2 regions of the Desulfofarcimen acetoxidans DSM 771 genome follow, and region 2 is predicted to be linked to the other one. Evidence: predicted binding sites of a transcription regulator. Region 2 holds the regulator's gene; the other holds the start of a gene.
The links. Region 2 encodes HrcA, which represses chaperone genes, less so after heat shock. Its sites were predicted from a motif close to TGTTAGCACTCNNNNNNNNNGAGTGCTAACA; they were not measured.
Positions count from the first base shown of each region.

Region 1 (11,702 bases), 870 kb from region 2:
CGAAATCAGCAGGGTCTCAGGTTTTACAGTTACCACTCTTTCCACAGTGGCGTTAACCAGCAGCTTATCAGTGATTAACTTAATCTCATCTACGCTAATATCCTGTCCCCAAAAAAAATATTCCTTGCTCGAATCAGCGGCAAGCAAATCTTCAATCCCCAAATCCTTGACCGATTTGATGATCGAAGCTACCTCAGGGTTCATTACTCCCGGCTGATAAGCAACTTCCAGCCATACGTCCGCTCCCGTTATAACAGGGGCATTGACCTGGCATATTTGAAATATTTCCTCAGCTAAAAGATTCTTAGCCAGGTATAAAGCATTGTCCTCACTGATTCCTTCAAAACGATAAACCCTGGTTGTTCTTACTTCTTGTACACTATTAATGCCCAGAGCATTCTTTATTTCATATAATATTTCTTCTCCCCTGGGATCTGGCAGGGAAAACTTATTGGTTACTCTTACTTCCTGAATATTCATCAACTACTCCCCCGCTCAGTTCATTTTTGCACGTATTTTATCATTTATTCTTTCGACCAGGTACATGGTTGAACAGGTATGATGGATTTGAACGATCACACTTTCAATATAACCGTCTAAATCTACTAATGACGCATTTTGTTCAATTTCTAAGCCGTATAATTCTACTATTTTTGCATAAAAATTCTCCAACAGCTTTAAGCGTGTTTCCCTCTTACCCGTTTCCTGCCATTTTAAAAACGGATCATCTATATTATTCCCGCTGATCAGGCTCAATTGCTCCATAAAAAGCTTGCGGAACTCATTAAAATCAGGTTTTTTGGGCGTGGTTAGATTCATTTTTCTTAGAGCCCCCTTTCCAATCACTATTGTATCATATTTAAGCACCTATTAAATTTATAAATGTTTTACAGATTGAATTATTTTATCTGTAAAAAGAGGCTAGATTATAATACAACCACTAAAATAATAAGCCCCCTAAAACTAGGGGGTTGTAAATTAGAATATATAATTAAGGAGGGCGTATGTGTTCTTCAAGTTATTTCTTATAATACGGTAAAACACTAAAAGTTTTAAGAGTTTATGTGTTAATAGCTTTATTTAGAGTTTAAATAGTTATATTTACAAGTAAACGGAAAATTTTTTAGTCTAAACATTTTTGTTAAAGGTTTAATTGTTGTAGGCTTGTAAAAAATCAAGTATTATATAAGCATGTTGATATATAAAGGAGTTGTCGGTAATATGATTGATCCTGTGGCCGTTTCTATAGGAGTTTTTCCTATTCACTGGTACGGAGTAATTATGGCTCTGGCCTTTTTAAGCGCATTAATAGTTGCCTATCATAATGCTAAAAAAGCAGGTGTAAATCCTGAACATATCTTAAACATAGCAACCGTAGCAATACCGTCAGGCATTATCGGAGCACGACTGTATTATGTAATTTTTCAATGGAGTCAATACCGGGAAAATTTATGGGAAATACTGGCTGTATGGCATGGAGGGTTGGCTATTCACGGAGGCTTACTGGGAGGCATTACAGCCGGTTATCTTTATGTAAAAAAACAAAACCTAAGCTTCTGGGGTACAGGAGACCTTATCGCACCGGGTATTGTACTGGCACAGAGCATTGGCCGTTGGGGTAATTTTATTAACCGGGAGGCACACGGGGGACCGGTTAGCGAAAACTTCATCAATCATTTCCCATTATTTATTAAAAACCAGATGTATATCAACGGAAGTTATTTTCACCCGACATTTCTCTACGAATCACTGTGGAATTTTAGCCTTTTCGTTTTCCTAACAACCCGTCTGACGCGTAAAAAGTTTCAGGGTGAAATACTCTTAATCTACCTGGGACTGTATTCGACAGGCAGATTTGTTATTGAGGGTTTACGCACAGACAGTTTAATGCTAGGGCATATAAGAGTGGCTCAACTGGTAAGTTTGACACTGATAGTAACTGCGATTTTCTTATATTTTTACAAAAGATTCAGAGCAACAAAACTTGATGTTTAAAGCAATCAGTTTAGAAAATTGGGAGCTGCAGCGGGTCTCAGAATATCCAGCAACTCATACAGCTTTTCCTGGGGTTCGCTGCTTAATACTTCATCTATTACCTGTTTTAATAGAAAATCCATACCTGTTTCGGCATCGTTGATAACCATTGCCTTGGGAAGAATAGTATCCATTATTTCTCCTTCAAAGGTTAAACCTTCCTCTAATATTCGCCAGTCAACCATCAAAATCAACTGTCCTTTTTGCCTGATAATAGACAAAAAATTCCACAGCTCTTGAGAAAAACCGATAGTTACAGGATCCTTTTCAGAATCCCATAGTACTAACAGACCTATAAGGTAGTTCTTATCATCTTTCTTAATTAATTCCCACTTAACCCTGTAATCAATTTCCTCTTTACGATATATTCTTTCAAATAAACCCATTAAACCGTCACCGGAGCTGGTTACAACCAGAATTAACGCGTCATCCAATTCAGCAACCAGTTCTGGCAATACTATTTCCCGCATCTGCCCACCCCCTACATTACCATATACACATATTACATAGTTGTTACCTGTTTTTCAAGCTTGACCTGCAAGAAAGCCGCTTTAAGCGGCTTTCTTGCAGCCATAGGCATTTGTGCTACTCTGAAAATAAACTCAAAAGTACCGTTTTCATTCTCCGCGGTGCTCACTGCAGCATATGAATCTCATAGAAAATCATGCAATACTAACCTTATTTATGCAACATAAATTTGCACTTCATTAAACAATGATTTATCCATGGCTCCATCATAAGCATAATTTCTTCACGAAAATGTTTTCATTTTTATGCTATTCTATGAGTTAATGCTCATGAGAGTTTCCTAGTCTAAAAAAAATAACCCTGCCGCTATTAAAGCCGCAGGGCTATTTTTTACAGTTTAACAAACCTATTGCTGTAATGCCCTCTCAAGAATACGGTACATGCGGCTGACCATCAGGCGAGGGTCAACAAACAGACCTGACGAGACAAGAGCATTATCATATATTTGCTCAGCAGCCAACCTGGCAAATTCCTCGTCCTTTTCACGCAGTGCTGATAATCTCTTAATTAATTCATGCCCGGGATTAATTTCCAAAGCTTTTTTGCCCATATGCATATAGTCCTTATGCACTGCCTGCATCACCCGCTGCATACTGCTGGTCATAAACTCGTCCATGTTCAATAAAACAGCCGGGCTGTCCACCAATCGTTTTGATTCCCTTACCTCGCTGACTTTATCACCAAGAGCTTGCTTTAACCATTCCGATAAGGCTTTTATGGTATCGCTGTCCAGCGCATCTTCCCCTGTCTCAAGCTCAGCTTCAGTTTCCGGCAGCTCCAACTCAGACTGGTCAGCAGAAATAAGTTTCTTACCCTCAAACTCTCCCACATGAGTCATGATAAAATCATCGACCGCTTCATGGGTATAAATAACCTCAATATCCTTTGCCTTAAACATTTCCAGATAAGGCCCGGCCTCAATAAATTCACGGCTGGGACCGTTAATATAATAAATGTATTTCTGCTCCTCTTTCATTCTGGATAGATAATCCTCAAAAGAGGTATACTTTCCATCCTCTGTCTTGGAAGACTCAAAACGCAGCAGCTTGACAATATCTTTGCGATGTACAATATCAGATGTTGCACCTTCTTTGAGAAACCTGCTAAATTCTTTATAGAATTCAGAGTATTTTTCCGGATCGGATTTGGCCTGCTCAGCCAGGAATTTTAAAAATCTGCCGGTAAGCACTTTGCGCAGCTTTGCCATCAGGGCACTGTCCTGCATGGTCTCGCGAGATATGTTCAGCGGTATTTCCTCGCTGTCCACCACACCTTTGACAAAACGAAGCCATTCCGGTAAAATTCCCTCCGAATGCTGCTGAATTAAAACCTTGCGGCAGTATAAATTTACTCCCGGCTCCAAATTGCCAAAGCCAACCTGTTCCAAATTGTTTTTTGGCACAAATAATATGGCATTAATGGTTAAAGGCGCATCGGCGTTAAAGTGCAGTCGATAAAAAGGTTCATCATAAGCATTGCCGATAAATTTGTAGAATTCGTTGTACTCATCATCTTTAATTTCATTCTTATTCTTTGTCCAAATGGCCTCCACGGTATTAACTTTCTCTTCACCAATAAAAATCGGAAAGGCCACAAAACTGGAGTACTGCTTGATAATACGCTTAACGGTTTCCGGTTTGATAAAGTCTAGGGCATCCTCTTTGAGTTCCAATATTATTCTGGTTCCCCTTGTGATGCCGCCGGCTGTTTTGACAGCATAACTGCCCATACCCTCAGAAGACCATTCATATGCCTGTGCTTCAGGTTGATAGGACTTTGTCAATACGGTAACTTTCCTGGCCACCATAAAAGCGGCATAAAAACCGACACCAAACTGGCCGATTAAATTGAGATCCTTTTTGTCATTATCTGCCATAGACTTAATGAAAGCCTTAGATCCGGAATGAGCTATAGTACCCAAGTTTTCTATTAATTCATCACCTGTCATGCCAATACCGGTATCTGAAATTATCAGAAGCTTTTCCTTCTCATCTAACTCAATAGAAATATGCAGGGGCAAATCAGGATCACTTACATCTTTATTGATAATGTTTTCATAGCGGAACTTTTCTAAAGCATCCGCTGCGTTGGAAATAAGCTCTCTTAAAAAAATTTCCCGGTCAGTATATAAAGAATTAATCACTATATCCAGAAGTTGTTTGACCTCAGCTTGAAACTCCCTGGTCTCCTGTTTGGATCCGGAATTTTCCGATTCAAGATTAACAGACATACAATACACCTCCAAGATTTTATTTAAAAATACTTATTATTTCAAGAAAGTCGCCTTAAGCAACTTTCGAACAGCCACAGGCGCTCGCGCTCATCGGAAATTATGCAATACCGACCTTAAATTACAATAAATTCATTGTAAGCATAATTTTACCATAATATAAAGAACTCTTTTCACTAATTACTAGCACTCATGAGAAGCGAGTGCTAACACCAAATAAATATTAGCAAAACAACAAACAAAATGCAATAATATTTTAACCGAAAAATACTTCAATAAAACTAAATTAGGCTAATTTTCTACCAATATCATTATTATCCTTTTTAAAACGAAGAATTTTATAACCTTATCTCAGGGATAATTGGTCTTGTACTATACCGTTTGACTGTATTAAAATTAAGCTTGGCAAAAACTCATTCTAAAGGACGTGATTGCATGGCCAAAACCAAGAAAAAAACACCTGAATTAACAGCCAGCGGTTTTAATTATGATCAGGATCTGGCTAAGGTCCCCATTAAGGTGTTCCCCGCTTTGCAAGCTCTTATTGCCAACCAGCATGATTTAATAGAAATCGCGCAAAAGTACGAACCGGATAAATTTATATTTCTGGAAGCACATAAAGGCGAACTGGCGGAAGTTGAAGAAATTATTGCACAACAGCACTCAATATTTTTTGAAAAAAAAGAAAAGGCCAAAGCTAAAAGGCTTCAAGAAAAGAATGCCTTTAGCGAGCCCGAAAATAAATCTTTTAACAGCGGCTTTGTCAGGAACACGGAATTCGGGGACTTCGAACCGGCTGTTGAAAGAGAAAGTGAACCTCCGACACTGGACATGCTGGCTGAACAAATGAGTCCCGGGCTGCCGTCAGCTAAATATGAGCCGAGAAAAGTCTTTGAGCCGGCTGCAGAAAAACCCGATATCAGGAGAATAGCTGTGGGAGCTTCCATTAAAGCATTAACCAACTTATTAAGCCGTAAGCTAACGGAAGAAGAAGTTACAGCCATAGAAAAAGAAATAGACTCTTACCTTTAATTTTGAGCGGCACTGCTGCCGCTCAAATAACCGGTAGAGAAAGCTATTTGCAAATTATAACCTCCGGTTAAAGCGTCCACGTCGATAACTTCACCGGCAAAGTATAAGCCTTTAATAAGTTTTGATTCCAGAGTTGAAGAATTAATTTCTTTAGTATTAATGCCGCCGCTTGTAACAATAGCCTCCGCCAGCGGTCTGGTGCCGGTTGCAGTAATAGTAATATTTTTAAATGTATGTGCCAGCTTGTCACGTTCTAATCTAGTAATTTGATTAATTTGTTTGTGTTCATCCAACCCGGATAAACCTATAATCACCGGTATCATTCTTTGCGGCAGCAAATCATCCAGTGCATTTTTCAGGTGCTTGCTCTGATAGGTTTGAAAATCCCTCTGCAGCCGCATATCCAGTTGTTCTATTGAGAGAGCGGGTTTTAAATCAACCCACAGCTTTACCGGAGCCTGTGACCAGTAATTTTTTAAATAACTGCTAATACTCAGTATAACCGGGCCGGAAACCCCGAAATGTGTGAAAAGCAGTTCTCCGAACTGTTCTGTTACCGCACGATTGTTTACCACAGCACTGACAGATACATTCTTCAGGGTCAAACCTTGCAAATCTTTGGCCCATTTTTCTCTGCACACCAGAGGAACCAGAGCAGGCTTTGGTTCAATAACAGAATGCCCTAATTGACCGGCCATCCTATAGCCGTCCCCGGTTGAACCGGTCTGGTGATAAGATAAACCGCCGGTAGCCAATAGCACTTTTTGACCCTTTACCAGGCTCCCATTTCGCAGCATTACACCTGTTGTACAGCTTCCTTCTTGAGTTACCCGTTTTACCTCAGTATTTAGCCTGACTTCCACGTGATTTTCGTGCAAATGCCTGCTGAGCGCTTTTATCACATCGCTTGATTTATCAGATACCGGAAATACCCGGCTGCCTCTTTCAACCTTGGTTTTAACTCCCAAAGAATGCAAAAGCTCTATCAAGCTCTGATTGCTGAAGCTATAAAGAGAGCTGTATAAAAACTTCTTATTGGTTGTAATATTGCGCAAAAAATCATCCATATCACCGTTATTGGTCACGTTGCAGCGGCCTTTGCCGGTAATATACAGCTTCTTACCCAGCTTTTCGTTTTTTTCCAGCAGAACAACTTTCAGTCCTTTCTCAGCAGCCGCTGCAGCTCCAAGCATACCGGCCGGCCCACCACCAACCACAATCAGATCGTAACCCATGTTAAACCTCCGAATTACCGTTATAATCCAAACTTTTTCATCTAATCAAATCATAATCTATATAAACCTCCGAGCCAATATGCAAATATTAAATATAAGCATATTATAAATCTCCTTAGCAAACCATGCAAACCGATATTCAAAATGCAGCTGAATCGGTCTGAAAAACAGCCTGGTTATTGACCATAAAGCTCATGCAACGCATCAACCTTTAGGCCTAAAAATCAGCGCGCCCATGAAACCAAAAATAATTGCAGCTGAAATACCGGCACTGGTAACTTCAAATATCCCGGTTAATATCCCTACCATACCGGTAGTTTTAGCCTCCGTCAAAGCGCCGTGAACCAGAGAATTGCCAAAACTGGTTATTGGCACAGTAGCACCGGCACCGGCAAATTCAACCAGAGGTTCGTACAACCCCAGACCACCCAGCACAGCCCCTGATACCACCAGAAGTGTCATGGTGTGAGCCGGAGTGAGCCTGGCCACATCCATCAGCAACTGACCTATAACACAAATCAAACCACCGATTAAAAAAGCCCAAACAAATATCAAAAGAATCATCCTTCCCCATCATATTCAAAGCTGACTGCGTAACAAATACCGGGAATACTCTCATTTTGCTGGAAGGTTAGAGGAGACAAAAGAGCGCCTGTAGCGGCAATCAAAACTTTTTTCAGTTCACCTTTTTTCATCCGGTTAAAAATATGGCCATATGTAACTGTTGCAGCACAGGCACAGCCACTGCCTCCCGCCATTACCGGCTGGTCTTCCTTGTATATGAGCAAACCACAGTCAGTAAATTTATCCTGCGGTACAGGTAAACCATGTTTTTTAAGTAAATCAACAGCAATGGTATTGCCAACTCTGCCTAAATCGCCTGTAGCAATAAGATCATAATTATCAAACCCAAGACCCGTATCCCTGAAATGAGCCTCCAAAGTGTCAACCGCAGCAGGCGCCATGGCAGCACCCATATTAAAAGGATCAGTTATGCCCATATCTACTACTCTGCCAATAGTAGCAGCCTTGACTCTCGGTCCCTGGCCCTTTGGAGCCAGAATAGCGGCACCTGCCCCTGTCACCGTCCACTGGGCTGTAGGTGGTTTTTGAGAACCGTATTCAGTAGGGTAGCGAAATTGTTTTTCCACAGAAGCATTATGACTGGCGGTAGCACACAATACATATTTGGCAGCTTTACTGTCTAGCAGCAAAGCTGCCAGAGCAAGGCCTTCCATGGAAGAAGAGCAGGCGCCGTAAAGACCGAAAAACGGTATGCCCAAGGTTCTGGCTGCAAAGCTGCTGGATACTATTTGGTTCATTAAATCCCCGCAAAGAAAAAACTGAATATCTTCTTTTTTTAAACCGGCTTTTTGAATAGCCGTTTCACAGGCATCTTCCAACAATTTTTTTTCAGCTTTTTCGTAAGTCGTCTGGCCCAGCCACAGGTCATCGTGCAAAATATCAAAATCACCGGACAGAGCCCCCTGTGCCTCAAAAGGCCCACCTATAGCGCTTGAAGCAATAATGCAAGGTTTACTGGAAAATACCCAGGTTTGATGTCCGCGCAGCATATCAGGCTCCTCCCAGCATGGTAAGCAGTGTTTTTATCAAAGCAATCACAAAGGCGGCAAAAACTCCAAAAACAATCACGGAACCGGCCAATTTAAACATATTGCCGCCTACACCCAGAACAAATCCTTCACTCCTGTGTTCAATGGCTGCCGCAGCTATGGAATTGGCGAAGCCTGTTACAGGTACGGCAGTACCGGCACCCGCCCACTGTGCAATATGATCATATACTCCCAGGGCAGTAAGAATTACTGAGATTAGAATGAGTACGGCTACAGTAGGATTACCCGCAGTTTTTTGAGTGAAACCAAAGTGGTTGACAAAAAAACCTTGAATAAGTTGTCCAAAGACACAAATAGTGCCACCCACCAGAAAAGCCCGAGCGCAATTCATCAACACCGGTCTCTGAGGCTCTCTAATTTGGGCAAACTTTTTATATTCCTGTTGAACCATTGTTAATTTCTTTAATTTCTGATTTGACAATAACAGCACCCCATTCAGTTTAATTATCTAATCCAGCCCGCGTTATTTTTTTAACCAGGGTTCTAAATCCATCACTACACTGCCTAATGTATCAGCAGCTTCACTGAACATAGACCTGGCTTTAGAATCATTTGTTCCCAGGGCGTATAATTCACAATCAGCCAGGCACTTTTTTAAATTAACAAAAACCAGTTCTTTGGTTTTAGGTTGGGGAAGATTTATTGCATCATCAAATAAGTCCAAATATAACTGGCCATAGGAATCAACCTGGGCCATAAATACATTTTCAGTAGCTACCCCCAGCTTGTCCAGTTCCGCGGCCAGCCAGCTTTTATTGAGCCCCATTGAGGCCAGGGGTTCGTTCAATATAATACCGTCGAGTATTACCGTTTGCGGAGATGTTTCTTGCCCCATGGCTATACCCATAGTTTTAGCTGAAACAGGCTGCTTGTCTTTTTTCAGCAGTACGCTTACTTCCCCGTCAGGCTCTAAAACAGCAAACTCAACATCAGCAAAGTTAAATACACTTTTTTTACGCAACTGGCTTAATAAATCTTCAGAAGTCAAACGAACTTGTGTTAACTTGTCTTCCAACAGCTTTCCGTTATTGATCAATACAGTTTCTTTTCCATGAACAATCTCACGAAATTTTTTCGATTTAAGAGCCAGAATATGTACCAATGCCGGCAGCAGGCTCCACACCAGCAAAACAGTTAAGCCCAATAACAAATTGTCTATTATGTTTAAGCCGATAGACGCCACCGTAACTCCTAATACCACAGACCAAACAAAGTCAAATAAAGTCATGCGTGAAGCCTGTCTTATACCCATAATACGTATAATAAGCAGCAGCAAAGCCAATAAACCTACGGATCTAAGTATAATCATTAATCCCTCTGACACATTAATTTCCCCTTAATTTATTTTCTTAAAACACTTAAAAGCCCTTGTATTGCGGCTCTTCAAATTCGATTAAACCAATTCTGTCTTCAAAGTCCTTCACAACGCTGTTGATTTTTTCAATATTCATGTCCAACACCTTTTTGGCCTCTGAATTCTCTGTATAGGAAGCAAATGTCTCCAAGGTATTCACAGTTCCTTTAAGTACTGACATAGTTTGTTTTAACTGTGAAGCAACAGTCATGTCATTCACCTCTCTCCTGCAATTTATTTTGTATTCTGATAAGAGTTTATATACCAGCTAAAAAACCATTTTTAGCTTGTGAATATAATAACTTAATCTGAATATATATCTTATAATATTTGGTATGGTATTAAACAACCACGTATTTTACCCATTTTAAGTTCACATAATATATTATCCGACATATGTGCATATAAAATTAATAAACACTTAACAATCGCTTAACAGAATGCTGGTATAGTTCTACTGGGTAAATATTTGTATAAATCATAATGCGGGAGGCTAATTTTGATGTTTTTCAAAAAAAAGGACATATTCTTTGAAACTATAATCTTAGATGTAGATAATCTAAAAGAAGCTGCCTACCTGTTTCAAGAAGAAATCCACAATTTGCATGATTCTGAACATTACGCCGAAAAAATTAAGACCCTGGAGGACAAAGGGGATGGGTATACCCATACAATAATGCACGCGCTAAACAGGACATTTATTACCCCGTTGGAAAGAGAAGATATCTTCGGATTGGCTTCCAAGCTGGACGATGTACTGGATGGAATAGAAGCTTGCGCTGACAGAATGGAACTATATAATGTTAAGGAATCAGACGACTACATGAAGCTGTTCGCTCAAATGATTGTTAACTCTGTGGATGAAATATCCTTTGCCATAAAGCTGCTGGTACAAAAAAAGATGATGGAAATGTCCAGGCATATTAACAGGATTAATGAACTGGAAAATGAGGCAGATCAACTTCTGAGAGAAGCTATAAAAACTTTATTTGAGGAAATTGATAATCCCATACTGATTATTAAAAAGAAGGATCTTTATGAGGTCTTGGAAAGTGTTACTGATGCCTGTGAAGATGTGGCAGACCTTTTGGAATCCTTGATTATGCGTAATTCATAAGGAGAAGAAAAATGGATTCAACTCTGGTTTTAATTGCAGCTGTGGTTTTGCTGGCTTTATCTTTTGATTTTATCAATGGTTTTCATGATACAGCAAATGCTATTGCCACTTCTATTTCCACAAAGGCCTTGACACCCCGTGCCGCAATTGTTCTGGCTTCTACTATGAACCTGGTCGGAGCCCTGACTTTTACCGGCGTAGCCAAGACAATTGGAGGCAAAATTGCCGATCCAATGAAATTGGAGCACGGTTTGCCTATAGTCATAGCGGCTTTAGTGGCCGCCATTATATGGAACTTAATCACCTGGTATTACGGTATTCCCAGCAGTTCGTCCCATGCTTTAATAGGCGCTTTAACAGGTTCAGTCATTGCCTCCGCCGGACTTTCAGCCGTTAATTTTGCCGGCTTTCTTACAATACTGCAAGCACTGATACTGTCTCCTGTTTTAGCTTTTTGCATAGGATACATTATTATGAGTATATTAAGATTCGTCTTTAGGAGTGCCAACCCTCGTTCAACTAACCGGATGTTTAGATT
Region 1 is NC_013216.1:2,546,040-2,557,741, forward strand. It holds gene purL (phosphoribosylformylglycinamidine synthase subunit PurL) at 1-480, opposite strand, end outside; gene DTOX_RS11615 (hypothetical protein) at 496-819, opposite strand; gene lgt (prolipoprotein diacylglyceryl transferase) at 1,222-1,995, shown strand; gene DTOX_RS11625 (hypothetical protein) at 2,001-2,504, opposite strand; gene DTOX_RS24830 (hypothetical protein) at 2,537-2,671, opposite strand; gene htpG (molecular chaperone HtpG) at 2,909-4,792, opposite strand; gene DTOX_RS11635 (hypothetical protein) at 5,228-5,824, shown strand; gene DTOX_RS11640 (BaiN/RdsA family NAD(P)/FAD-dependent oxidoreductase) at 5,821-7,059, opposite strand; gene spoVAE (stage V sporulation protein AE) at 7,264-7,623, opposite strand; gene spoVAD (stage V sporulation protein AD) at 7,620-8,633, opposite strand; gene spoVAC (stage V sporulation protein AC) at 8,635-9,114, opposite strand; gene DTOX_RS11660 (DUF421 domain-containing protein) at 9,157-10,017, opposite strand; gene DTOX_RS11665 (DUF1657 domain-containing protein) at 10,052-10,258, opposite strand; gene DTOX_RS11670 (DUF47 domain-containing protein) at 10,550-11,164, shown strand; gene DTOX_RS11675 (inorganic phosphate transporter) at 11,176-11,702, shown strand, end outside.
Region 1: the regulator HrcA is predicted to act here: its motif matches at 4,974-5,004, upstream of htpG (molecular chaperone HtpG).

Region 2 (11,702 bases):
TGGATTTGCCCAGTGCAGAGCCTGAAAGGGTTAAAAAGGAAATTGAAGAAGTGATCGGTTTGGATACCGGTGACGCTGTATATGCTTCGGCCAAAACCGGTTTGGGTGTGGAGGAGATTCTGGAGCAGATTGTGGAGAAAATCCCCCCGCCCAAAGGGGAAACCGACGCTCCGCTCAGCGCGCTTATTTTTGATTCCCACTATGACCCTTATAAGGGTGTTATCGCTTATGTGCGTGTAGTGAACGGTATAATTAAGAAAGGCATGAATATCCGCTTGATGTCTACCTGCAAGGAAATGGAGGTTAATGAGGTGGGCATGTTTCAGCCTGCCATGACTGATACAGGTGTGCTTAATGCGGGTGAGGTAGGTTATTTCGCTGCCAGCATTAAAAATGTCAAGGATATACAGGTAGGTGACACGGTTACCGGCACGGAGAGGCCCGCCGCCCAGCCGCTGCCCGGTTACCGCAAAGCTGTCTCCATGGTCTTTTGCGGTCTTTACCCGGTGGAAACGGTCAATTATGAAGATTTAAGAGATGCTCTGGAGAAGCTCAAGCTAAACGATGCCGCCCTGGTTTATGAGCCGGAAACCTCAGCGGCGCTGGGCTTTGGTTTTCGCTGCGGCTTTTTAGGCCTGCTGCATATGGAAATCGTACAGGAAAGATTGGAGCGGGAATACAATCTGCTGTTGATTACCACCGCGCCCAATGTAGTTTACCAGGTGACCACTACCTCCGGGGATGTGTTCCGGGTGGAGAACCCCCACAACCTGCCCCCGCAGGATTTACTGGTTAAAATTGAGGAACCTTTTATCAAAGCCACTATCATGGTGCCTAAGGATTTTGTCGGCGGGGTTATGGAACTATGCCAGGAAAAGCGCGGCGAGTTTAAAAATATGGAATACCTTAGCCCCGAACGGGTAATGTTGATTTACGAAATGCCCTTAAGTGAAATTATCTTTGACTATTATGACCAGTTGAAATCCCGCACCAAGGGCTATGCCTCGCTGGATTACGACCTGGCCGGCTACAAAGAGACTGACCTGGTTAAGCTGGATATACTGATCGGCGGGGAAGTAATGGATGCCCTGTCCATGATTGTGCACAAGGATAAAGCCTATTATCGGGGCAGAGCTCTGGTGGAGCGTCTGCGTAAACTGATCCCTCGCCAGATGTTTGAAATACCGGTTCAAGCCAGTATAGGCAATAAAGTAATTGCCCGTGAAAATATTAAGGCCATGCGCAAGGATGTGCTGGCCAAGTGCTATGGCGGCGATATAACCAGAAAGCGCAAACTGTTGGAAAAGCAAAAAGAAGGCAAAAAGCGTATGAAGCAGGTTGGTAATGTGGAAATTCCGCAGGAAGCCTTTATGGCTGTGCTGAGTATCAATGATAAGTAAAACCTTATAGTAAGCACAGCTCAAGTTAGGTGATGACAGGCAAGAGTGATCTGGAAGGTAAGATTGATTTTGTTTGTGCTGAAAATATCCGGTTCGGCAAGAGGAACAACAAATTATGAAATATCATACGGAAAACATTTTAATGACAAGTATAACAAAAACAACAAGCGCGGCGAATAAAACAGCACCGCTTGCGCAATATAATGAAGAAATTGGAATGGGACTGTATATACATGTCCCATTTTGCATAAGGAAATGCCTTTACTGTGATTTTATTTCCTATCCCTATGAAAATGCCGCCGCAGAAATCTACTCGGCAGCCCTGCAAAGAGAAATAAACTTGTATGCGGAGCTTTTCCGGAGCAGTTCCCAGACGGAAAACCGTAAGAAATTTTTTGATGCTCTAGGAAATTATGCTTATGATGAATTTGCTGCTCCTGTGTTTACCTCTGTTTTTCTGGGAGGCGGAACACCTACCTGTTTGCCTGCTTCACTGTTAAGCGTAATATTAAAAACGCTCAGACATTCCCTGCCCCTGGCTCCCGGTGCCGAATTCACGGCAGAAGCCAACCCCGGAACCGTAAATGGAGAAAACCTGGCGCTTTTTAGGGAATTCGGGGTTAACCGCTTGAGCCTGGGTGTACAGGCATGTCAACCGCAGTTGTTAAAGACGTTGGGCCGTATCCACACTTTTCAGGAGGCTCTGCAGGCTGTAAAGCTGGCCCGCCGCCAGGGTTTTGACAATATCAACCTGGACTTGATTTTCGGCATTCCCGGTCAGACAATGCAGGGCTGGCAGACCTGCTTGGAACAAATAATTGACCTGAATCCGCAGCACCTTTCGCTATATGGACTTCAGTTGGAAGAGGGAACTCCCCTGGAGAAATCGGTAACTCTTGGCCATATCGAACCCTGCACAGAGGAAGCCGAGCTGGCCATGTACCGGTATGCCGGAACCTTTCTTAAAGAAGCAGGCTTTGAGCAATACGAAATATCCAACTTTGCCCGTTCGAACAAATACTGCCGCCATAACATATTATACTGGCAGCACGGTGAGTACTTGGGCATAGGGCCGGGAGCCCATTCCTACTTAAATAAGATCCGCTGCAGCAACAGCGGTGATCTGAAAACCTACGCCGAAAAACTGGCAGCCGGCCAACTTCCATTGGAGAGCAGTGAAGTGATCAGTCTGGAAACAGAAATATCCGAAACAATTTTCCTGGCACTCAGAATGTTAAATGGTCTGGACCTGGAAGCCTTTGCCCGCTGCTTTGCTGTCAGAGTGGAAGACTTGTACAGCCGCCAGATCCGAAAACTAACCGGCCTTGGCTTAATAGAAACAGTAAACGGTTTCCTGCGGCTGACAGAGGAGGGACTCCCCTTGGCCAATATAGTTTTCAGAGAGTTTGTCTAAGAGAATAAACTAAATGAAACTAACTTATTCTAAACTCTTGACAAATAATTTTACAAGTGCTATTTTTTATATTAAGGTTGGCACTCAGCAGCATAGAGTGCTAACAAAGGGGGTGAACCGGATGAAGATGGATGAGAGAAAGCAACGGATCCTCATGGCCATTATAAGAGATTATATATTGACTGCCGAACCGGTGGGTTCCCGAACCATAGCCCGCAAGTACAAATTAGGTGTAAGCCCTGCTACCATACGCAACGAAATGACTGATTTGGAGGATATGGGCCTGATTGAACAGCCTCATACCTCATCCGGCCGAATACCTTCTGATCTTGGTTACAGGTATTATGTAGATTACCTGATGGAGAACGAGAAAATGAGTGAGGAAGCAGAGCAGCTTGTTCTGGACGAGTACGATAAGAAGGTCAAAGATGTCGGCCAGGTTATACAGCGCACCGGACAGCTTTTGACTCAATTAACCAATTACACATCCCTGGTATTGATACCCAGTGTAAGCGTCAGCTCCTTTAAGTATATACAACTGGTCTTAATGAGTCCCACCCAGGCTATGGTGCTGGTGGTGTTGGATACAGGTACAGTTAACCACCGCATGATTGAAGTGGCGGAAAATATCAAACAAAGTGATCTGGATATTATTTCAAAGGTTTTAAATGCCAAATTACAGGGCAAAAATATGGAGAGTATCAAACTTAGCCTGATCAGAGATATCTATATGGAACTGTCCGTACATAAGCAGGTTCTGAACCTGGCTATGGAACTGATGGAACAGAGTTTGACAGTGGAAAAAAAGGATAAAATTTACCTCGGCGGGGTATTTAATATCTTAGATCAACCTGAATTTCAAAATATTGATAAGGTCAAAACGCTTTTGAGCCTTTTGGAACAAGAGCAGCTTTTATGTGATTTGATGTCTGATGTGTCTAATGAAGGAGTGACAGTTCGCATCGGTGGGGAAATCAATAAGGATGAAATTAAAGGCTGCAGTATGGTTACTTCAGGTTACCAGATGGGCGGTAAGATGATGGGACGTATCGGCATCATAGGTCCTACCAGGATGGAATATGCCAGGACAGTCAGCGTGGTGGAGTTTTTAACCAGAAGCTTATCCGATGCTCTGGAGAGAATGCTGCGCGGAGGTTAATTAACACAGGGGGGAACAGCTTTGAGTCTCAAACAGCAGGCCAGTGCCGGAGCGGAAGTTGATGAAAAACTGTCGGCCTTAATTACCAATGCCGATGCTATCAGGGCGGTAGCTTCGTCAGTGGAGAGCACGCTGGGCCCCAGGGGTCTGGATACTATGCTGGTCGACAAATTCGGTAATGTAGTGATTACCAATGACGGTGTTACTATTCTGACCATGATGGAAGTCAACCATCCGGCGGCCCGCATGCTGATCAATATAGCCAGGGCCCAGCAGGAGGAAGTGGGAGACGGTACCACGACTGCCGCCGTGCTGGCCGGTGCTTTGGTGGGCAAAGGTGTTGAGCAGGTAGTCAAGGGTGTTCCGGCAGCCAGAGTCATTGAGGGATTGCGTGCCGGCATCAAGCGGGCTCTCAGTTTCATGCAGGGGCAAACCAGGGCGGTGGAGAGCCTCACTGACCCGGTTTTGCGTCAGGTTGCCTTGGTAGCCGGGCGTGAGCATGAGGATATTGCCGAACTTGTAGTGGAGGCAGCCGGTTTGATCGGCCGGGAAAAACTGCTCAAGCAATCCTTTAAACTGTCAGAGGCCGTGGTGGCTGAAGAAGGTGCTTTGAACCAGGTTTTTATGGGCGTAATTATTAATAAGGAAGCTATGAACCGGCAGATGCCCAGAGTTTTAAGTTCTGTTCGGGTATTGGTGCTGGATGACGCGCTGGAAGCGGAATCTATCGAAGAGGAAGCGCTGACCACAGAGGCGGGTTTTCGGCACTACCTGGAACTGCAGGCTGAATTTCAGAACAATTTGCAAAAGATTATCTCTTTAGGTGTGGGGCTGGTGCTTACAGACAGGGGAGTAGCTGATATAGCTGAGGAAATGTTGACTGATACCGGGGTTATGGTGGTGCAGCGGGTGGCTCACAGTGAGCTGCGCAAGGTGGCCGAGCACACGGGAGCGGTTATGATTAAAAGAACCGGCCTGAAAAAAGACCCGCAGCAGCTGGTCAAACTTCTGGGAGAAGCCGAGCGGGTACAGGAGGATGAGCTGCTGGAGCAGGTCTGGATCTTGGAAGGCAAGGGCAAGCCGCTGGCCACCGTGCTGGTTGGCGCGGCTACCGCTGAAGTGGTGGGCGAGCGGGAGCGTATTGCTAAAGATGCCGCTTCTGCCGTGCAGGCAGCCGTTAAGGGGGGTATTCTTCCCGGGGGAGGCTCGCTGGAACTGGCCGCCGCCCGCATGGTGGAGAAAATGCGAGGCGAGGTCAGCGGCATGGCTGTTTATGGCATTGATTGCGTAGTAGAGGCACTGCAGCGCCCGCTGGCCCAGATTGTGGCCAATGCCGGCTTTAACCCCTTGGAAAAGCTGGGGGATGTTATGGCTGCCCAGTCTGCCGGCGGCAGCACTTCACTGGCCGTTCATTGCGACAGCGGGCAGGTGGTTGATATGCTTGCTTTAGGAGTGGTAGATCCGGCGCCTGTTAAAACTTATGCTTTAAAAGCCGCGGGGGAAATTGCCGAGGCTATTTTGAGGATAGATACCATTATTAAAATGAAAGAGTATAAAAGTCCAGATTTAAACAGTGTTTCAGATATGACGGTGAGGTGAGCATGGTGACTAAAGACAAGGAAGCAAGGGAAGAGGAGCAGGTTGTGGAAACCCTGGCGGAAGGAAATGAAGAGGAGCAGGAATCTGTGGAGCCGGAAGTGGAAGTGCTCGAGCCGGATGAACAAGCTTCGGCAGATCCCAAGGTTTTGCAGGATAGGCTGCGGGAGCAGACTGTAAGGGCACAGGATTATTACGATAAACTGCTCAGAATGCAGGCTGATTTCGAGAATTTCCGCCGCCGCAGCAAGCAGGAAAAAGAAGATTTGGCCAGGTATGTGACAGAGCATCTGCTGCTTAACCTACTGCAGGTAGTGGACAATTTTGAACGGGCGCTCTGTATTCAGGTCAAGGAAGGCAATCAAGAAGCCTTTCAGGAGTCTTTTATGGAGGGCATGAAAATGGTTTACAGGCAGTTTAACGAAGTTCTGGGGAAAGAAGGCCTTTGTCCCATTAAAGCGGTCGGAGAGCAGTTTGACCCGAACAAGCACGAAGCAGTAATGCAGGAAGAGACGTCTGAGTTTCCCGATAATACAGTTGCAGCGGAACTGCGGCGAGGCTATATGCTCAAGGATAAGGTAATCAGACCGGCGATGGTTAAGGTGGCTAAGTCAGTCTAATTATTAAATATAGAGAATGTTTATAGGAGGTTTTCATCATGTCTAAAGTTATAGGTATAGATTTAGGAACCACTAACTCCTGCGTGGCTGTTATGGAAGGCGGCGAAGCTGTAGTTATAGCCAACGCGGAAGGCGCCCGCACTACCCCGTCGGTAGTCGGTTTTTCCAAAACAGATGAGCGTCTGGTAGGACAGGTGGCCAAGCGCCAGGCAGTAACCAATCCTGACCGTACGGTGACTTCTATTAAGCGCCATATGGGTTCCGATTACAAGGTTAAGATTGACGATAAAAACTATACCCCGCAGGAAATTTCAGCTATGATTCTGCAGAAATTAAAGGCTGACGCGGAAGCATATCTGGGCGGTACGGTAACCCAGGCGGTTATTACCGTACCCGCTTATTTTACTGATGCCCAGCGCCAGGCTACCAAGGATGCCGGAAAAATCGCCGGTTTGGATGTGCTGCGCATTATCAACGAGCCGACCGCGGCTTCACTGGCTTACGGTTTGGATAAAGAAGAAGATCAGACTATTCTAGTTTATGACCTGGGTGGCGGTACCTTTGACGTGTCCATCCTGGAACTGGGTGACGGTGTTTTTGAAGTTAAGGCTACCAGCGGCAACAACCGTCTGGGCGGTGATGATTTTGACCAGAGAGTCATTGATTATATGGCGGAAGAATTTAAAAAGCAGAATGGCATTGACCTGCGCAAAGACCGCATGGCCCTGCAGCGTTTAAAGGAAGCCGCCGAAAAAGGCAAAACCGAGCTGTCCGGCGTGATGTCCACCAATATCAACCTGCCTTTTATTACCGCCGGTGCGGAAGGCCCCATGCACCTGGATATGAATTTGACCAGAGCCAAATTTGACGAGCTGACCGCTGATTTAGTGGAAAAAACCATGGGCCCGACCAGGCAGGCTATGCAGGATGCCGGTATGGAGCCTAAGAATATTGATAAAGTGCTGCTGGTGGGCGGTTCTACCAGAATTCCCGCCGTGCAGGATGCTATCCGCAAGTACCTGGGCAAAGAGCCGCACAAGGGTATCAACCCGGACGAGTGTGTGGCTCTGGGCGCGGCTATTCAAGCAGGTGTCATGTCCGGTGAAGTCAAAGATGTGGTGCTGCTGGATGTAACACCGCTTTCCCTGGGTATTGAAACCCTGGGCAGCGTGTTCACCAGGTTGATCGAGCGCAACACGACTATTCCTACTTCCAAGAGCCAGATTTTTTCTACCGCAGCCGATGGCCAGACCACAGTGGATATTCACGTGCTGCAGGGTGAGCGCTCCATGGCGGCTCAGAACAGGACACTGGGACGCTTTCAGTTGACCGGTATTCCTCCGGCGCCGCGCGGAGTGCCTCAGATTGAGGTTAAATTTGATATAGACGCCAACGGCATAGTCAGTGTTTCAGCCAAGGATGTAGGCACCGGAAAAGAACAGAGCATGGTTATTACCGCTTCCAGCGGCCTGTCCGATTCGGAAATCGAAAAAATGGTTCAGGAATCCGAAAAACATGCTGAAGAGGATAAGAAGTTTAAAGAGAAGGTAGAAGTGAGAAACCAGGCCGACAGCGTGGTTTATCAGTCGGAAAAACTGGTTAAAGAGAATAAAGATAAGCTGGATCCGGCCAAGGTTGCGGAACTGGAGCAGAAAACCAACGAGCTCAAAGAAATGCTGGGCAATGACAGCGCTGATCTGGAAGTTCTCAAGACCAAAATCGAGGAATTAACCAAGCCTCTCTACGAGCTGACCTCTGCCATGTACCAGCAGGAAGCCGCGCAGCAGGGCGGCGGCTGTGGCTCCGGGGGTTGCGGAGGTGCCGCTCCGGATGATACAGTTGACGCAGAGTTTGAAGTAAAAGATGAGGATAAGAAGTAACAAGAAAGTCGCTTTAAACGATTTTCAAGCAGCCATAGGTACTTATACTCGTTGGGAGTTATGCAGCAGAGCAGGGGAACCGTGAGGTTTCCCCTGTACTGCGTTAAAATATTATTTTTATTACACTTTCCAGGGTCATTTAATGTATAATGTTTAAGGTATATAAAAGAGAGTAGCAAGCAAGGTGGTGTACTCATGGCAAAGCGAGATTATTACGAGGCTTTGGGCGTGTCAAAAGACGCTTCGGTTGAGGAGATAAAAAAGGCCTTTCGCAAGCTGGCCCGTAAATATCACCCGGATGTTAACACCGGTGACGCTAATGCCGAGGCTAAGTTTAAGGAGATAGCCGAGGCTTATGATGTTTTGCAGGATCCCCAGAAGAAAGCTGCATATGACCATTACGGCCACGCCGCTTTTGAGCAGCAGGGCGGTTTTGGCGGTGGCGGTTTTGATTTCAGTGATTTTGGCGGTCTGGGCGATATATTCGATATGTTTTTTGGTGGCGGCGGCGGTGGACGCAGGCGCGGCCCGGAGAGAGGCGCCGACTTACGTCTGGAGATTGAAATATCCTTTACCGAGGCTGCCTTTGGTGTGGAAAGAGATATTAAGATTCCTCGCACGGAAAACTGTACTACCTGTGGCGGCAGCGGGGCAGCTCCGGGGACTTCCTCGAAAACCTGCGACGGCTGCGGTGGCAGCGGTCAGGTGCAATATGCTCAAAATACTGCCTTTGGCCGGATAGTCCAGACCCGTACCTGCGAAAAATGCCGCGGACGGGGTAAAATTATCGATAAGCCCTGCCCGACCTGTCATGGTTCCACACAGGTGCGGAGGACTAAAAATATTCATGTCAAGGTTCCGGCCGGAGTAGATACCGGCTCCCGCCTGCGTCTTTCCGGTGAGGGTGAGGCGGGAACACTTGGCGGCCCGCACGGTGATCTGTACGTATTTATCAGGGTAGCGTCCCATGAAATTTTCCGGCGTGAGAATTATGACATTATCAGCGAAGTTCCCATCACCTTTGTTCAGGCTTCCCTGGGCGATGAGCTGGATGTGGATACACTGGATGGCAAACATAAGCTGAAAGTTCCGGAGGGTACGCAAAACGGGACGGTTATCCGCTTGCGGGGCAAAGGTGTCAAGCAACTGAACGGTCATGGCAGGGGCGATCACCATGTGGTAATCAAGGTGGTTACCCCCACCAAACTAAACGACAAGCAAAAAGAACTGCTGCGGGAATTTGCCCGGCTGGGTGGAAAAAATGTCTCCAGCACGGATAAGGGTTTTTTTGAAAAAGTAAAAGACGTGATTATGGGTTAAACTTAATGAAAGGGGCCCCGAGCCGGTGAATTGGATGGAAGTGGCAGTAAGGGTTCTGCCGGAAGGTGTTGAACCGGTAGGCAGTATTTTCGATGATTTGGGAACAGGCGGCACAGTTATAGAAGACCCGGCTCTTTCGGACAGCTACAGAGACGCGCCCGCTGACACGCAGGCGCTCGATTTTTCCACAGAGCCACAGGCCTGGCCGCAAGTTAAGGCCTACCTGCCCGTTGACGATCGCCTGGAAGAGCGCCTGCAGAGACTGCGGCAGGCACTGGCAGATCTGCCGCTCCGGGAAAAGCCTGAGCTGAGCACCCGTGAGCTGCCGGAAACCGACTGGGCAACCGCCTGGCAGGCCTACTACAAGCCGGTCGAGGTGGGCCGGAAGCTGGTAGTCAAGCCAAGCTGGGAAGACTACCAAGGATCCGGCGAGAGGTTGATTATAGAGCTTGATCCCGGCATGGCCTTTGGCAGCGGCACGCACGCCACCACCGTGATGTGCATGGAACTGCTGGAGGAATACCTGCGGCCGGGCGACAGAGTTATAGATGTGGGTACCGGTTCCGGCATACTGGCCGTAACTGCGGCCAAATTGGGTGCCGGTTCGGTAAGAGCCGTGGACAACGATCCGGTGGCCGTTCGTGTAGCCCTGGAAAATGCCGAGTTAAACGGCGTAACGGATAAAGTGGAGGTTCTCGAAAGTGATCTGCTGGCCATGCTGGCTCAAGGCGCCGCTCCGGCGGACCTGCTGGCGGCCAACATCATTGCTGACGTAATCATCAAGCTGGCGGCGGATGCAGCCCGTTTTCTGGTTCCCGGCGGAAGATTCATTGCCTCCGGAATTATCAAAGACAGAGACAAGGATGTCAGAACAGCAATCAATAAGGCAGGCTTTACCGTCCGGGAAATCAAACGGGACGGTGAGTGGGTGGCAGTGTTGAGTGTAAGAGAGGCTTGAAAATCAGAGAGATTTTTTCTAAGAGAGCAGTCAAAGCACGACGGCATGCTCTACGATGTAAAAAGCAGTGAGATTCTCTTTTAAAGGGAGGATGTCCAATGACCAGGGTGTATGTACCGCCTACCCGCATAAAGGGTAGGCAGGCTTGCATTACGGGGACGGAAATGGAGCACGTCAACCGCGTTTTGCGCCTGGCAGCCGGAGATGAAGTGACCATAATCGACGGTGAGGGCGGTGTATTTTCAGCCCGTATTACCGGGAAAAATAAAGAAAAAGTCTTCTGCGAAATAACCGCTGAGGGCCTGCCCGATAACGAGCCCCCGGTCAAAATAACCCTGGTTCAGGGACTGCCCAAGTCCGACAAAATGGACTTAATCGTACAGAAAGGCACCGAGCTGGGCCTGTCCACACTCATACCCCTGCAGTGTGAGCGGGCGATAGTCCGCCTGGACGAAAAAAAAGCCGCTCAGCGCCAGGAACGCTGGCAGAGAATTGCCATGGAAGCGGCCAAACAGTGCAAAAGGGGCAAGCACCCGTCGGTAGAGAGAGCCATGAGCTGGCAAGAAGTCTTGGAGTCCCTGCCCGAGAAAGCGCTGTGCCTGCTGCCCTGGGAAGAGGAAACAGCCAGAGGCCTGAAAAGCCTGCGCGATAATCTGGAAGCTAAAGTCCCCCCTTTCGAAATCTATATCTTCATAGGCCCCGAGGGTGGCTTCACCAGGTCGGAAGCAGCACAGGCGCGGCAGTACGGAGTAATCCCCGTCTCCCTGGGTCCCCGCATACTGCGCACAGAAACCGCCGGCATAGCTGTCTTAAGCATAATCATGTACGAGTTCGGCGATTTAGGCGGAACCCCGGCTGACTATAAAAGTTAGGAGAATGTTTTAAAAATAGATTTTTTATCTCGCAAATTGAACTTTGTAAGTACAAATAAAATTTTGAATAAACCCGACTATCAGGGGGCGCTATGTTTATCCCGTTGGAGTGACTGGCGAAGCGCAGGCTAACGGCTCTTAGAAATCCTTTGGGTATCCGAACTTAGAGCCCCGGCAGTGCATACAATAAGTCACTAAAAGGTAAAAATCTCTGGTGTAAGACCATGCAGCAAAGATTTGAGAACCCATGCGCACATCGAGGGGCTCTTAGTTCGGTCCAAAGGATTTCTTAGAGACGTCCTGCGCGCAGCCCTGAACGGAGAGGGGATAAACATAGCGAACCCGTTCTAATAGCCGAAGCAAATCGAAAGCCAGGCTTTTGAATAGAGAGAGTAATGAGACCCATCGCAGCTTAACCTAAGGTAGTGTTTATAATGAAGAGTAAAACAGTAGCGGTAGCCACTCTGGGCTGCAAAGTAAACC
Region 2 is NC_013216.1:3,415,643-3,427,344, reverse strand. It holds gene lepA (translation elongation factor 4) at 1-1,400, shown strand, start outside; gene hemW (radical SAM family heme chaperone HemW) at 1,516-2,814, shown strand; gene hrcA (heat-inducible transcriptional repressor HrcA) at 2,936-3,973, shown strand; gene DTOX_RS15635 (TCP-1/cpn60 chaperonin family protein) at 3,995-5,572, shown strand; gene grpE (nucleotide exchange factor GrpE) at 5,575-6,189, shown strand; gene dnaK (molecular chaperone DnaK) at 6,228-8,069, shown strand; gene dnaJ (molecular chaperone DnaJ) at 8,265-9,389, shown strand; gene prmA (50S ribosomal protein L11 methyltransferase) at 9,415-10,347, shown strand; gene DTOX_RS15610 (16S rRNA (uracil(1498)-N(3))-methyltransferase) at 10,446-11,219, shown strand; gene mtaB (tRNA (N(6)-L-threonylcarbamoyladenosine(37)-C(2))-methylthiotransferase MtaB) at 11,654-11,702, shown strand, end outside.